3 regions of the Marinomonas mediterranea MMB-1 genome follow, and region 3 is predicted to be linked to each of the others. Evidence: predicted binding sites of a transcription regulator. Region 3 holds the regulator's gene; each other region holds the start of a gene.
The links. The regulator LexA, encoded in region 3, represses DNA repair genes until DNA is damaged. The targets are predictions, from matches to a motif close to TACTGTNTANNTANACAGTA.
Positions count from the first base shown of each region.

Region 1: the regulator LexA is predicted to act here: its motif matches at 2,158-2,177, upstream of uvrD (DNA helicase II).
Region 2: the regulator LexA is predicted to act here: its motif matches at 1,883-1,902, upstream of MARME_RS19240 (PA0069 family radical SAM protein).

Region 1 covers NC_015276.1:4,640,492-4,643,776, forward strand. The annotation lists gene uvrD (DNA helicase II) at 1-2,102, opposite strand, end outside; gene MARME_RS21000 (PA3496 family putative envelope integrity protein) at 2,270-2,458, shown strand; gene MARME_RS21005 (amino acid aminotransferase) at 2,890-3,285, shown strand, end outside.
Region 2 covers NC_015276.1:4,220,413-4,223,697, forward strand. The annotation lists gene MARME_RS19225 (GGDEF domain-containing protein) at 1-618, opposite strand, end outside; gene MARME_RS19230 (alpha/beta fold hydrolase) at 726-1,523, opposite strand; gene MARME_RS19240 (PA0069 family radical SAM protein) at 1,926-3,002, shown strand; gene MARME_RS19245 (DNA-3-methyladenine glycosylase I) at 3,090-3,285, shown strand, end outside.
Region 3 covers NC_015276.1:2,469,451-2,472,735, reverse strand. The annotation lists gene MARME_RS11295 (DUF6586 family protein) at 1-402, shown strand, start outside; gene MARME_RS11290 (hypothetical protein) at 406-684, shown strand; gene lexA (transcriptional repressor LexA) at 889-1,512, opposite strand; gene dinG (ATP-dependent DNA helicase DinG) at 1,582-3,285, shown strand, end outside.

The DNA.
Region 1 (3,285 bases), 2.2 Mb from region 3:
AACCCTTCACCGAAGACCGGATGCTTCACTCGGTCGCCCATTGAAACGTTGGTTTCAGGTACTTGATAACCGTGCAATATGCTCTGATTTTGCTTTTGCAGTGTGCCTTGATAGTTGTGTCGCTGCATCGAAACAGGTCTTGCGACTTGTGAGCGCAGGCGCACTTCTTCAATACACTCTTGTGGGATTTCACGAATAAAACGAGAAGGACTATTGAAAGATTCACTGCCATGCAATCGACGCGATTCCGCATAGGTAATATAGAGCTTCTCCATGGCCCGCGTAATACCAACATAACAAAGGCGACGCTCCTCTTCGAGGCGTCCAGGTTCCTCAAACGACATTTTGGAAGGGAACAAATTCTCTTCCACGCCAGTTAAAAAGACCAATGGAAATTCCAAGCCCTTCGCCGAGTGCAGCGTCATCAACTGAACCGAATCCTGATACTCATCCGCCTGAGCTTCACCCGCATCCAATACCGCTTGGTCCAAGAATGCCATCATTGGCGAGCTAAACTCTTCGTCATCTTCTGACCACGAGAAACCACTTGCGGCGCTGACTAACTCTTTCAAGTTCTCAATACGGGCTTCGCCTTTTTCACCCTTCTCCTTCTCATGATGAGGAATCAAACCCGCTTCTTGAATGATGTGTTCAAAGACATCACCCAAACCTAGATCAGGTTGGATTAACGTATTCCCCATACCATCAATAATCTGTAAGAAGTTCTTAATCGCATTGGAAGCGCGAGCAGGCATCACACCATGCTGCACGATATGCTCTGCGGCCTGCCACATAGAGCAACCTTGATCTCGAGCGATCTCTCGCAAGGTACCAATACTGCGTTCGCCAATGCCACGCGGTGGTACGTTAATTACACGCTCCATTGCGCCGTCGTCATTCGGGTCAACTGCCAACCGAGCATACGCCAATGCGTTTTTGATCTCTAAACGATCATAGAATCTGTGCCCACCATAAATTCTATAAGGCAACTGTTCCCTAACGAGGCATTCTTCGATCACACGAGATTGAGCGTTAGAACGATATAAAATCGCCATGTCTTTTAACGCGGTTCCGTCGTCGCGCCACTTTTTAATAATCTCTAATATAAAGCGCGCTTCGTCTTGCTCATTAAACCCAGCATAAAGGGAAATCGGGTCGCCATCGCCGCTGTCTGTCCAAAGCTCTTTACCTAAGCGATCATCATTGTTCTGAATCAGCCCGTTGGCGGCTTTTAGAATTTGCCCAGTTGAACGATAGTTTTGTTCAAGACGAATCGTCGCCACGTCATTAAAGTGTTTTGAGAAGTTTTGGATATTCTCAATTTTTGCGCCACGCCAACCATAGATTGACTGGTCATCATCACCCACTGCGGTGATCGTGCCAGTATCACCAACCATCACACGAAGCCACGCATACTGAATGGTGTTGGTGTCCTGAAACTCGTCCACCAGCACATGCACAAAGCGTTGTTGGTAATGCTTTAATAAAGCCGGATTTGTCAGCATTAATTCATGCGCTCGTAACAATAACTCACCAAAATCCAGTAAGCCGTTGCGTTCACACGCTTCTTCGTAGTGGTAATAAAGCTCTCGCATCCCTTTTGAAAATGGATCATGCGAGTCGGGAACATGAGCAGCACGTCGACCTTCGTCTTTTTGGCCGTTAATAAACCAAGCCACTTGCTTAGGCGGCCAACGCGTATCATCGATATTAAACTCTCGCATGATACGTTTAACGAGACGAAGCTGATCATCGCTGTCCATGATTTGGAAGTTTTCCTTCAACCCTGCATCGCGCCAATGCGCTCTAAGCAGGCGATGGGCCAAACCATGGAAGGTTCCCACCCACATACCTTGAGGTGGTAATCCAACAAGCTGCTCGATACGCCCTTGCATCTCTCGCGCCGCTTTGTTGGTGAAGGTAACGGCCATAAGGCTATAAGGTGATAGCTCATAGGCATGCATTAGCCACGCTATACGATGAACCAGTACGCGAGTTTTACCGGAACCAGCGCCAGCCAGTACCAAACTGTTTTGAAGTGGCGCGGCAACGGCCTCACGCTGTTTGTCGTTTAGGGCATCGAGAATAAAAGAAACGTCCATTGAGCTCCGCCATTTTTAAAATTAAGCCACAAAATGGTTGATTTTTGATCAATTTTGCGGTTTTTATATACAGGTAGTCTTGCTTTCTATCTATTTTGACTTTTTTCAACGGCTGATGACAGTGATTCGTCATATCTGTCATCAAAAGAGTCTGAGAGGTATTACTCATGACGTCTATGGAAGTAGCTGAAATCAAAACTGAATTGCTTCATGCATCCATCAGTTTAAAAAAAGAAGAAAACGAACGAACCCAAAAAGAGGATAGCGACAGAATGCTTAAAGCACGACGCGCAATCGAGAATTATCGAGAGGAACAACGCTTAATACAAGCGATTTCCGACGGTTGGGACGACTGATATATAACGTCTCCTAACACTCATTTTTACAGCCTATTTTAAATAGGACTGTCTTCTGCTGGCCTCTTACTTTTATAGACGCCGGTTCAGGGTTTGCTACCCCCTATTTTTTGTCCAAAATGCTTTCGAATTAGTGCTTTCACCCTCATTTTAGTTACAAAAGCCCCCTGCACTAAGTCGCGAGCGAAGCCAAGACGAGGCAAAAATAGACGAAAAAGCGAAGTTTATACGTTACAAATGAGCATTTTGAGTCTCTTTTTAACATGGTATTGGAAAGCGCAATAATCGTGCAACGATCTCTACAAAAAGATAATCGACTTATTGATCTATTCCCTAGAAGCCGAATAGCGTTTCAAGTACCATTACATCTAAATTTTTTAATCATCAACCCACAAAAACAAAAACAATTATAACCCTATCGGGGAGTCACCATGTTTGAACACATCCAAGCTGCTCCAGCTGACCCTATTCTTGGTTTAAGCGACACGTTTCGTAAGGACACAAACCCTAATAAAATCAATTTAGGCGTTGGCGTTTATAAAGACGAACAAGGCGCTACACCGATCCTTAAATCGGTAAAACAGGCAGAAGAACGCCTTGTTATCGATGAAAACACCAAAAGCTACCTTAGCATTGAAGGTGAGGAAGCTTACCGCGCTGCGGTAAAAGCCCTGCTTTTTGGTCAAGATCATGCTGTGATTTCTAAAAATCGCGCTCATACCGCCCATACACCTGGCGGTACTGGTGCATTGCGCGTAGCAGCTGAGTTCATCAAAAAGCATCTTCCCGAAGCAACAATCTGGGTCAGCAACCCAACATGGGCGAAC
Region 2 (3,285 bases), 1.8 Mb from region 3:
AAGACTCATTTCTATATGCAATCGTTTACAGAAAGCACGTGTCTCTTCTATGCTGGAATCATACAAAACAACTAAAAACTCTTCCCCTCCCCAGCGAGCAGATATATCTCTTACCTTCGTACTACTCTGAAGAATGGCGGCCACTTTCACTAAAACGTCATCACCATATTGATGCCCAAATTTATCATTCAGTTTTTTAAACCAATCAATATCAATCATGATGAAAGATGCGGGAACAAACTGACGCTTAAGTCGCTCTATTAAATCATTCAAATCATCAAAAGCTGCTCTCCGATTACGCAACCTTGTTAGAGGATCGATTCTGGTTAACTTAGTTAACTTTTGTGTTTCCTCTTCTAATTGATCTCTAACCAACAAAAGCTCTTGATATAATTTATCGCGAGCAACCGCAGTATAAATTGACCAATATATACTTGAGCCAACTAATTTAATATTAGCCACCGCAGGGACTTTTTCACCCGCTTTAGCTATCAAAGACAATTGGACTTCTTGACACTCTCCAAGGCTAATAACAGTTGGCCTAATGTAGCTTTCAAAAAATATAGAGCTCGCCTTTGAAATAATATCGAACAAGTTGAACTTTAAGGCCTCATTCATCTCTATCCCCAAGCAAACACTTGCAGAACTATTGATATATTGAAGGTTATTAGTTTCAAAGTCCGTGACTACTAACAAGCATGAAAAAGAGTCAAGGCTCGGCTCTATCATCTCTCTATGAACTTCTCTATTTTTTGATATACAGCTTGAGGCTCAGTCATATGCAGGCAATGTCCAAACGCATCGATAACTTCAAGCGTGGAATTAGCAATTTTTTTATGCATGTAGTTACCCACCTCAACCGAAGCTAAATTATCATTTTTACTCTGTAGTATTAATGTGGGCAAGTTCAGCTTGGCTATTGCACTTCGGTCATCAGAGAAGAAGGTAGCCTTGGCGAAAGGTTTTGCATAACGAGGATCAGTAGAACAAAAGCTATCTTGAAGCTCTTGAATAAGTTCCGTTTTATTCGTTTGCCCCATCACTAAAGGAGCCAAATAGCTTGCCCAACCTATGTAGTTTTTGTCCATCAAGTTGATTAGTTCCTCTAAATCCTCTTTTTCGAATCCACCATAGTAGTTTGGCGGAACGTTAAGAAAACAAGGCGATGGACAAACCATAATCATCTTCTCAAAAAGATGTGGTGACCTAATTGCAGCTAACGTTCCGATAATACTACTTACGGAATGACCGACAAATTGCACGTTTTCAAGGTTCAACTCTTCACAGATTTCAACAACATCCAAAGCATAACCGTCGAGAGTCTGATACCTATGTTTATCAAAAGCAGAAACATCCGAAAGCCCACATCCCACATAATCGAATAAAACAATTTTGTAACAATCCTCTAACATCGGCTGCAAAAAACGCCACATATTTTGATCACAACCAAAGCCGTGAGCCAACATAAGCGTCTTTTCGCCGTCGCCTATAATTTTTACGTTGTTACGCTTAACAATATTCATTAGTTTGGGTAACTCTCCGCTAGCAATGTATAGATATAAATGACGCACGCTTATTAATAAATAACACCTCAATAAGAGTGAGCCGTAGATTTCGTCAATTACGGACAAATCTGATTAGATACAAGAGCAAGTTGCCCTCAAGCTTCAAATTCTCATCCCATCCAGCACACTGCCTTTACCCAAAAGCGAGCGAGTAGAGAAACAAACGAGAGCATTAAAACCATAGCAGATTGAAGCATTAAATGAACGCTTCTTTTCAGCATGAAACCCTCGCCACCTTGAAACGAAACAATGTTTGATAAACTTTCATTTTCTATAGAAGAAAAACTCAACATTAGACTTGGCACCAGACAGCAAAATACTGTATAAATAAACAGTTATTTTAATTGGGCTGGTAGCGATATGTCATCCGATTTAAAAACCTTCATTAAAGGCCGAGGCTCAAACAGCAACATCACAGGTCGCTTTGAGAAGACACAGTCTCATTTGGAAGACGAGTACGCCTATGAAGCCACATATGAAGCGCAAATTCATACAGAAGTACGATACGAACAAGCCAAAAGCTTAATTACGTCGAACACCTCGCCTGATGTGCCTTTTAGGTTGTCCGTTAACCCCTATCGAGGTTGCGAGCATGGTTGTATTTATTGTTTTGCACGTCCTTCCCATGCCTATATCGATTTGTCTCCAGGCTTGGATTTCGAGACTAAACTAACCGCAAAAATAAACGCACCAAATGTCTTCGAGCGAGAGCTTTGTAATATCCGCTATCAATGTCAGCCCATTGCATTGGGCATTAACACCGACGCCTATCAGCCTATCGAAAAGCAGCTTAACATTACTCGATCTTTGCTGGAAATTGCCTACCAATACAAACAACCCATATCACTAATTACTAAAAGCGCTTTAATTACGAGGGACTTGTCATTATTAGAAAAAATGGCGGCTGAAAACTTGGTGCAGGTTGCAATCAGCATTACCACTCTAGACAACGACCTAAAACGAATACTCGAACCCAGAACGGCATCTGGTCATACTCGTCTAAACCTAGTCAAAGCGCTTTCAGAGCGCCGAATTCCAACCACAGTACTTGCCGCACCCGTCATCCCTTTCGTTAACGACCACGAGCTCGAATCCATTGTTCATCAAAGCGCTGAGGCTGGCGCACAGAGTGCGCACTATATAATGTTGAGATTACCTCATGAAGTCGCTCCGCTTTTCACAGACTGGCTGCATACTCACTTACCAGACCGAGCTGAGCACGTTCTCAGCCGTATAAAAGACATGCGTGGAGGTCAGCTTTATGACAGTCAATTTGGTAAACGCATGACAGGTGAAGGAATCTATGCGGACTTAATACGACAACGATTTCACCTCGCAATAAAGAAAACAGGGCTCTCAGGCGAACGAATGTTACCGTTGGATTGTTCCTTGTTTCGTATTCCGCCAAAGAGTGGGGATCAACTCTCATTAATCTAAACGAGCTTTGATCTAATGCAAAATAGATAATCTAATGTATAACAATGTATTCACCATTAATCTCGAACCTCTAAAAGGATAAATAAAATGGGAACGTTTACCGGAGAAGACAACAAACAACGCTGCTCTTGGTGCTCTGCCACAGAGCAATACACCCAATATCACGACAAGGAATGGGGCTTTCCCGTCGATGATGATCGAAGGTTATTTGAAAAACTGTGTCTTGAGAGCTTTCAATCTGGATTAAGCTGGCGCACGATTCTCGAAAAGCGAGACAATTTCC
Region 3 (3,285 bases):
TCGTCTGACGGAGATTGGTTCACCCAAGGTCACGAACCGACCGTAACTTTTCTTCTTCGTAGTGCGTTGAATGGTTTGCTTCAAGAGGTCAAGATAGCCTATGGTTTAACGGCTGATTTGACAGTAGAACAACTTATTACAAATGCGACGGATAATGAACTCACAGTGCCTGTACTTAGTGAGCTAAAGCTTTTGAGCGCCGACTCAAATTCTTGGTTTAGCATGTTGCTTGCGTCTTTCGATACGTATTTCGAATGCAGGCCTAACCCGATTAGCAGTCAATTAAGTGATGTTCAAATGATAGGAGCGTCAGCAAGCGACCTCGGCGGATCAGTCAAATCCTATTTGGATTCTTTGGTTGAGTTGGTGTTGAGATTTAGAGAAGAATCCTCAGAGTATTAAAGAATGAAAGACGCTTACCTCGAAATAGTCGAGTTAGATAATGGTGATATTGTGCTTCGTCCGGTGGCTGAAGATGATTCAGATGCCCCGGAAAAGCCTCTTGCTGTATTGCAAATTCCAGAAGACACACGCTCATTGTTAAAAGATCGCTACTTTGAGTTGGCAAAACGCATGTTTCATGCGGGTATTGATTATGTCTATTCTGATGATTTCTCAGATCAAATGGATATGGATATGGATATGGCGGAAGACATGGATATGATGCCTAAGGTTTTGCACTAGTTAAGGCCTTTCTCTGTAAAAACAGGGTGAAAGGTTTTCGCTCTATCGCCAAATAAAAAAAGCAACGCTTAAATAAATGAGCGTTGCTTTTAAGTTTTAGAGCCATTGGCTTTTTAGATATTCTAAGTGCTTTGCTTTCGGTTAGGAGGTAATGTCGTTTACAGTCGCTATACGAAAGCTTAAAAGTCTACTTAGGTGCCTTAACTAGATGCCTTGACGAATAACGCCGACAGATAAGCCTTCGATGGCAAATTCTTCGCTCTCAAGATCCACTAGAATATCATCGAACTCGGTGTTTTCGGCAATAAGTCTTACCTTACTGCCTTTCTTTTCAAATCGTTTTACCGTCACTTCTTCGCCAATTCGAGCGACGACAATTTGACCATTTCGAACGGCGTGGGTTTTATGGACAGCAAGCAAATCGCCATCCATAATGCCAACGTCTTTCATGCTCATACCGCTGACGGATAGTAGGTAGTCTGCTTTAGGTGAAAACATGCTGGGGGGGACGGAAATGTGGGTCGCGACGTTTTCTTGCGCTAGAATAGGGGCGCCTGCGGCGACCTTACCGACAACGGGTAGGCCCAGGTCAGAATCGTTTGCGCCTGCTGGCGTTTCGTTTATAAGGCGAATACCACGCGAAGCACCGGACAACATTTCAATGGCACCTTTTTTAGAAAGTGCTTTTAAGTGTTCTTCTGCGGCATTAGGTGAGCGAAAACCCAATCGAGCGGCAATTTCTGCACGAGTGGGAGGGAAGCCGGTTTCGCTAATGTGTTGGCGAATCGTTTCCAATACGTCAGACTGTCTTTTGGTTAATTTAATCATAATTCATCTGTTTGTTTGTACAGTTACTGTTATTATATACAGTCTATTTAAAAATACTCAACAAGATTAATGCTTTCCGACAAAATAAAGAACGAAATTCAGTCTGCGTATCGTGCGTCCCTTGAATCTAAAGGTCATAAACCTCGGGTAGGGCAGCGCCAAATGATTGCGACCATTGCTCGAACCTTAGGTGGGATAAAGCAAGGCACTGAAGGCGAACGCCTCGGTGAAAAGCATGTCGCGGTAGTAGAGGCCGGTACTGGTACAGGTAAGACGTTGTCTTATTGTCTGTCGGCTATTCCAATTGCAAAAGCGAAAGGGGTAAAGCTCGTCATTTCGACAGCAACCGTAGCGCTTCAAGAGCAAATCCTATTTAAAGAGCTGCCCGACTTGCTCGAACATACAGAGGTTGCTTTTCGATATACGTTGGCAAAAGGTCGCGGGCGGTATCTTTGTTTAAATAAGCTCGAAGACTTCATGGGCAGTGAAGAACTTGCGACGGACGATATGTTTGCGGGGTTGCTTGAGCAGCATTTACAAACGGATGATGTGAATACCGCCTTATACCAAAAAATGGACGAAGCGCTTAAAAATAGCGATTGGGATGGTGATAAAGATAACTGGGAAGGTATCTTGAGAGATCAAGATTGGCGGCGACTCACGACCGACCACCAGCAATGTACCAATCGAAATTGCGCTAACTTTTCGGCGTGCCCATTTTTCAAAGCAAGAGCTGAAATAGAGACAGCCGATGTTATTGTCGCAAACCACGATCTTGTTCTAGCGGATTTATCGCTGGGTGGCGGTGCTATCTTGACCCCACCTGATGAAACCATTTATGTCTTCGACGAAGGCCACCACTTGCCAGATAAAGCAATTGGGCACTTTAGGCACGAAATTAGATTGCAGGGCAGTATTAGTTGGCTGCGTCAACTGGAAAAAAATCTACTGACGCTCAAGCAAGAGCTGACTCAAGAAGTGAGTCTAACGGGGCAATTGTTAATGAAAATCCCCCAGCAAATACAAACCGTTGTTAATTTTATTCAGTATGTGCAACAAGGGTTAGCCCCTTACATACAGCAACTTGGGCTTGATTTAGAGAACAATCAACACCGTTTCGAATTTGGTGTCGTCCCCGAAGAGTTGCGACAGTTAGCTTATAGCTTGTCTACCTCTTACCAAAAACTGTTTGGCCAAATTGAAAGCATTCAAGATGAATGTAAAAAAGTAAAACAAAACGAAGGTATGGGGGTTACCCAAGAAACTGCCGAAAATTGGCAGCCAATCTTAGGTGTCATCTTAGGGCGTTTAGAGCAAGCCGTTGAGTTGTGGCGTTTGTATTCTCATCAGGATGATCTCAATTACCCTCCGAATGCTCGATGGCTCGAAGTGGTTGGTCAAGGTTTAGAGCAAGATATTGAGCTTGGCGCTTCGCCAATATTGGCGGCTCACACATTAAGAATGCAACTCTGGGATAAGTGCTTTGGCGCTGTCGTTACGTCTGCCACCTTGACTGCGCTCAATCAGTTTAATCGATTTAATATGCGTTCCGGTGTGCCGAGAGAATCAGAATATCTGCGTGTTCTTAGCCCGTTTGACTTTGCCAACAAGGCAGAACTGATTGTACCCGACTTCGTTAGTGAGCCGAATAAGGCCGATGACCATACCAAAGAGATTGTACAGTATTTAAATAAGCACATCGATCTAACGCAAGGTAGCTTGGTCTTGTTTTCCTCTCGCAAGCAAATGGAGTCAGTGGCAGATCAAGTGAAC